2 regions of the Catenuloplanes indicus genome follow, and region 1 is predicted to be linked to the other one. Evidence: riboswitches for the same ligand, from Rfam matches in the RefSeq annotation. Region 1 holds a riboswitch; the other holds the start of a gene.
The links. Region 1 has a riboswitch for cobalamin ahead of cobN (cobaltochelatase subunit CobN). Riboswitches for the same ligand answer to the same signal wherever they lie in the genome.

Region 1 (3,206 bases):
GCGGCCGGGATCCGCACCGGGTTGCCCTCCAGCTGCTCCTCGGTCAGCCAGTTCGGGTCCTGGCCACCGGCCGCGATCAGCGCGTGCATCAGCGCGTCGCCGTCCTGCGCCGCCACGCCGGGGAAGTCGCCCACGTCGTACCCGCGCTCGGTCATCGCCTTGATCAGGCGCACGGCGGAGGCCGGGGTGTCCAGGCCGACCGCGTTGCCGATCCGGGAGTGCTTGGTCGGGTACGCCGACAGCATCAGCACGATCCGCCGCTCGGCCGGCGGGACGTGCCGCAGCCGCGCGTGCCCGAACGCGATGCCGGCCACCCGCCGCGCCCGCTCCGGATCCGCGACGTAGACGGTCAGCCCGTCCGCATCGGTCTCCTTGAACGAGAACGGCACCGTGATGATCCGCCCGTCGAACTCCGGCACCGCGACCTGGGTCGCCGCGTCCAGCGGCGACAGCCCGTCGTCGTTGCCGTCCCAGGTGGCCCGGTCGCTGGTCAGGCACAGTCCTTGCAGGATCGGCACGTCGAGCGCGGCCAGCGCGCCCACGTCCCACGCGTCGTCCTCGCCGCCCGCCTGCGCCGCCGCCGGCGCGATGCCCCCCGCGCCGCCCGCGGCCAGCACGGTCACGATCAGCGCGTCCGCCTCCCGGAGCGAGTCGAGAAGATCCTCCCCGGGAGTACGCAGCGAGGCGCAGAAGATCGGCAGCGCCTTCGCACCGGCCTCCTCGACCGCGTCCGCCAGCGCGTGCACGAACCCGGTGTTCCCGGCCATGTGGTGCGCCCGGTAGTACAGGATCGCGATCCTCGGCCCGTGCTCGTTCGCGCTCCTCTCCCGGGGCAGGCGCCCCCAGGCCGGAGCCGGTTCCGGCGCCGCGAACCCGTGCCCGGTCAGCAGGATCGTGTCGCTCAGGAAGTGGTGCAGCTCGGCCAGGTTCGCCGGGCCGCCGTGCGCCAGGTACATGTGCGCCTCGGCCGCCAGGTTCGGCGCCACCGTGGACCGCCGCATCAGCTCCGCGTCCGGCGCCTGCTCGCCACCCAGCACCACGACCGGCCGGTCCTGCGCCCGCAGCGCGTCCAGCCCTTCCTCCCACGCTCGGTAGCCGCCCAGGATCCGGACCACCACCAGCTCCGCACCGTCGAGCAGACCCTCGAGATCTTCCACCGCGGTACGGGCCGGGTTCGCCAGCCGGAAGTCCGCCCCGCTGGCACGGGCACTGAGCAGGTCGGTGTCGGACGTCGACAGCAACAGGACGCGGGCCACCGCGGGCTCCTCCCTGGGGTCCGCGCCCCAGATCGTGACGGTTGTCGCGGCGACCGGAGTCTCCTGGCTCCCGGATCGACGCTCGCCCCCACCTTCCCGCCGTACCGTCCGGCAGTGGTCTTGCTGGGGTCCGCTCCCCGGTGACAGTGGCGGGACCGCGCCGGCCTCGCACCGGACTTCCTCCACCGTCGCCGCGCGCTTGTGCAGCCCTCCCACTTTCCCGACCCCGCCACCCACCCGTCAAGCCACCCCCAGTGATCTTGCTCGCCCTCCCCGCTCTCCGAACGCGCCGCGTCTCGCTGTGGCGCTCCGGTCTCGCGGTGGTGACCCGGCTTCGCTGCGCCCTCGGTTTCGCTGCCCCCGGCTTCGCTGCGGTCAGCCGGCTCCGTACGGGCAGCCGGGCGCTCCGCGCTCGAAATATCGCAATATCCCACCCCGCGCGACAGGCGCCGTCGCCGGCGAACGACGCTGCTCAGCCCTGTGTGATCAATCAGTGGAGCGTTTGGGATATCAACTTCGCTAGATGACCTCCTTTTCGCTCCACTGATTGATCACACAGGCTTCAGACCCGCAGCGGATGCGATCACCAAGTGCGGCAGCGGCAGGCTTTATCCGGAAATTTCGGGCGGCTGGCACACCTGTCCGGTGCGGTTCGTGCTTGAGAACGTCGGCATCCGCCGGTTCCGCGGTTGCGGTCGGGTCCCGGGGTGAACGCGCCGGGCACGTTGCGCCCGACATTTCGACATTTACAGGTCTCGCGGTTGCGGTCGCCCCTCGCGCCAGACACACCGGGCGCTTCGCGCCCGACATTTCGGCGTTTAGCGCCGCTGGCCCCGCAGCGCCCCGCGCTTCGGCCCGAAACGTCAGTAGCGGCCGGGCCTCGGCATCGATCCCTCACCCCGGCCCCGGAACGCTCGGACCCGCGGACGGTGAGGCGTGCCTACGGCAGTGGTACGGACCCGGTGCGTGCGGCGGGCGCGGTTGTGACGCACGTCGGGTCGTGGTGGCCGAAGGTGAAACGGTCTCCGCGACAACCCGTAGTATCCGCCGCATGTCCCCGCTTCCCGCTTCCGATCACCGGACCGTGCCGCAGCCGGCACCCTCCGGCGTCTCCGGCGGCGTGACGCGCACCGGTCCGGATGCCTGCCCGACCGCGCTCCAGGTCCACGCGGCCGCGGACGGCGGCCTGGCCAGGGTGCGGATTCCCGGCGGCGTGATCACCGCGGACCAGGCCCGGGTGCTGGCCCGCGCCGCCCGCGACCTCGGCGACGGCCACCTCGACCAGACCTCACGCGGCAACCTCCAGCTCCGCGCGCTCCCGCCCGGTGCCGAGATCGAACTCGGCGCCCGGCTGGCCGACGCCGGCCTGCTGCCCTCCGCCACCCACGAACGCGCCCGCAACATCGTCGCCTCCCCGCTGAGCGGCCTCGACGGTGCCACGCTGATCGACGTGCGCCCCTTGATCGACGCGCTCGACCGGGCTCTGCTGGCCTCGCCCGCGCTGGCCGCGCTCTCCGGCCGCTTCCTGTTCGCCCTCGACGACGGGCGCGGCGATGTGGCCGCCCTCCGCGCCGACGTCTGCCTCGCCGCCACGAACACCACCGAGTTCGCGCTGCTGCTCAACGGCGTCGACCACGGCCTCCGCGTCCCCATCACCGCCGGAGCGAACAGTCCCGCACCCGCCGGCGCGAACAGTTCCGCGCCCGCCGAGGCGAACGGCCCCGGTCCCGCCGAGGCGAACGGCCCCGCGTCCGCCGAGGCGACGCTTTCAGGTGGCGCCCAGGTGGCCGGTGTCATGGTCGCGGCCGCGGAGGCCTTTCTCGCCGAGCGCGCGGCGCAGGGTTCCGCTGGCTGGCGCATGTCCGAGATCGATCAGGGCGCGGACCGCGTCGCCGCACGTCTCGGCGCGACCGTCGCCGCACGTCTCGGCGCGACCGCCGCCGCGGTCAC
Region 2 (3,206 bases), 7.4 Mb from region 1:
GCGCGATCACCCTGGCGGAGCCGCGCGAGCAGCGCATGCTGAAGGCGATCGAGCGGCTGACCGGCCAGCGGATAACGCTGGAGAAGCTGCCGACCGTGACCGACCTGCGCGCCCGGCGCCTGGAACTGACCCGCGCGTCGCTGGAGACCGCGCTGGAGGGCGGCGACTTCGAGCGGTTCCGGGTCGTGCTCGAGTCGCTGACCGGCGAGCACGACGTCGAGGACGTCGCACTCGCCGCGATCAAGTTGCTGCACGAGGCGGCCGGCGGTGACGACGACGAGGAGGAGATCCCGTCGCCGGTCCCGCCGCGCGAGCGCACCCCCCGGAACCGCGACGACCGCCCGAGCGGCCGGGACAGCCGCCGGGACGGCCGCTCCGGCGACCGTGACCGGGACGGCCGCTTCGGTGACCGGGACCGGGACGGCGGTCCCGGCGACCGCGGCCGGTCCGGGCGGGACCACTCGTCCGACGCGGGGGTCACCCGGCTGTTCGTCGGGCTCGGCCGGCGTGCCGGGCTGCGCCCGCAGGATCTGGTCGGCGCGATCGCCGGCGAGTCCGGCATCAACTCCCGCGAGATCGGCGCCATCCAGATCACCGACCGGTTCTCCCTGGTCGAGGTTCCGGAATCGGCTGCGGACATGATCATCGACGCGCTCCAGCACAGCTTCATCCGCGGGCGCCGCCCATCCGTGCGGCGGGAGCGCTACAACCGCTGACCGGGTTCGGTGGGTGACAGGTCGAGAGCCGCGAGTCTCTGAGGGAAGAAGGTCAAGGGCTGCCTCCGGCGGGTCACGGCTCCGGGGAGGCGAGGATTCCCGGGGTGGCCGGGGTCCGCTGGGGGAGTGAGCTTCTCCGCCGTCGACGCGACCCTCAAGATCCTTCCATCCGCCACGCCCTTTCCGGCCGAGTGAAAGGGCGGTGGTGCATGGAAGGATCTTGAGTCCCAATGGTTACGTCGGGATTGTCGGGGGCGTGGTGCAGCCGTCTGTCCGTGGTGGTCTCGCGCTGGCCGGGTTCCTCGGCGAACACGCGGTGTCGCAGGCGGCGGATCCGGTCCCGATCGGTGGATGCGCCGGTGCGCAGCTCGACCATGCGGATGCTCCTTCCGCCGGAGCCGGAGCCGGAGCCGGAAGCGGGTATCCACGCACATAGAAGTATCGCGGTGGTCCGTCGTGGACACGGGGGCTCCGTTCCGGGAGCACTGTGTTGTTGGCGACACGCTGGTACGAGATGTAGTGGGTTGCGTGGCGGGCGTACCCAGATATGGTGTTGCACGCAGCTGGTTCGGGCGGTGCGGCGACGCGGTGCCCGAGGCAAGAGGGAACCCGGTGGAAATCCGGGACTGCCCCGCAGCGGTGAGTGGGAACGAAAGCCGTCACAAGCACTGGGTGTCGTCACAGGCGCCTGGGAAGCGACGGCCGGTAGGCAGAGCAGCACGGCGCCCGCGAGTCCGAAGACCTGCCAGCGCACCGCGCCGAAACGGACGCGCGGTGGTCCGAGGCCGCGCGGGACGGCCGACGCCGACCAGCCACCGCGGCCGCGATCCACGCGTGCCCGGTGGTGGCCTGCGCCCGCGCGGTCCGAGGACCTCATCGAGGGATTCGGACTCGCGAGGAGCGAACGAGGATGACGGTCACCGAGACCGCGGTACCGGCGCAGCAGACGCCACGAAGCACGATGCGGGTGCGCAAGCGGGACGGCGCACTGGAGCCCGTGGACGTCAACCGGATCGTGCGTGCGGTCGAGCGCCGGGCCGGGGACCTGACGGAGGTCGACCCGCTGCGGGTGGCGACCCGGACGATCAGCGGCCTGTACGACGGCGCGACCACCGAGGAACTGGACAAGCTCTCCATCCAGACCGCGGCGGAGCTGATCGGCGAGGAGCCGCAGTACTCCCGGCTCGCGGCCCGGCTGCTGATCAAGGCGGTCGAGGAGGAGGTCGCCGAGCAGGGCGTCGGCACGTTCGCCGAGTCGATCGCGCTGGCGCACCGGGAGGGGCTGATCGGCGACGAGACCGCAGCGTTCGCCGAGACGCACCGGCACGCGCTCGACGCGGCGATCGACACGCGCAACGACCTGCGTTTCGAGTATTTCGGGCTGCGCACGGTCGCGGACCGTTACCTGCTGCGCCACCCGCACACCCGCCGGGTCGTCGAGACACCGCAGTACTGGCTGCTGCGCGTCGCCTGCGGCCTGTCCCGGACCGTGGACGAGGCGATCGGCTTCTACCGCCTGATGTCCAGCCTGGCCTATCTGCCCAGCTCGCCGACGCTGTTCAACTCCGGCACCCGGCACACCCAGATGTCGTCCTGCTTCCTGGTCGACTCGCCGCGGGACGAGCTGGACTCGATCTACGAGCGCTACCACCAGGTCGCGAGGCTGTCGAAGTTCTCCGGCGGGATCGGCATCTCCTGGTCCCGGGTGCGGGGCCGGAGAGCGCTCATCCGGGGGACGAACGGGCGGTCCAACGGCATCGTGCCGTTCCTGAAGACGCTGGACGCCGGTGTGGCCGCGGTCAACCAGGGCGGCCGGCGCAAGGGCGCGGCGTGCGTCTACCTGGAGCCGTGGCACCCGGACGTGGAGGAGTTCCTGGAGCTGCGGGACAACACCGGCGAGGAGTCCCGGCGCACCCACAACCTGAACCTGGCCAACTGGATCCCGGACGAGTTCATGCGCCGGGTCGAGGCGGACGCGGACTGGTCGCTGATCGACCCGTCCGACGCGCCGGAGCTGCCCGACCTGTACGGCGCGGCGTTCGACGACGCCTACCGCGCGGCGGAGAAGAAGGCGGTGAAGACGGTCAAGGCACGCGACCTGTACGGCCGGATGATGCGCACGCTCGCGCAGACCGGCAACGGGTGGATGACGTTCAAGGACCCGTCGAACCGGCTGTCGAACCAGACCGGCGTGCCCGGCAACACCATCCACCTGTCCAATCTGTGCACCGAGATCCTCGAGGTGAACTCGGACGACGAGACCGCGGTCTGCAACCTGGGTTCGGTCAACCTGGGCGCGCACGTGACCGCGGACGGCGTCGACTGGGAGAAACTGCGTGCCACGGTACGGACCGCGGTGGTCTTCCTGGACCGGGTGATCGACATCAACTACTACCCGTCGGTGCAGGCGGCCGCGTCGAACCCGCGCTGGCGGCCGGTCGGGCTCGGGCTGATGGGCCTGCAGGACGCGTTCTTCACGCTGCGGCTACC

Region 2: it holds a riboswitch for cobalamin, as region 1 does, so the genes downstream of both, J2S42_RS02220 (ribonucleoside-diphosphate reductase subunit alpha) here and cobN (cobaltochelatase subunit CobN) in region 1, are expected to answer to the same signal.

What each region holds. Positions count from the first base shown of each region.
Region 1 is NZ_JAUSUZ010000001.1:7,838,404-7,841,609, forward strand. Features, by position in the region: gene cobN (cobaltochelatase subunit CobN) at 1-1,256, opposite strand, end outside; cobalamin riboswitch at 1,314-1,438, opposite strand; gene J2S42_RS34990 (ferredoxin-like domain-containing protein) at 2,308-3,206, shown strand, end outside.
Region 2 is NZ_JAUSUZ010000001.1:405,623-408,828, reverse strand. Features, by position in the region: gene J2S42_RS02230 (DEAD/DEAH box helicase) at 1-716, shown strand, start outside; gene J2S42_RS02225 (hypothetical protein) at 871-1,092, opposite strand; cobalamin riboswitch at 1,264-1,480, shown strand; gene J2S42_RS02220 (ribonucleoside-diphosphate reductase subunit alpha) at 1,627-3,206, shown strand, end outside.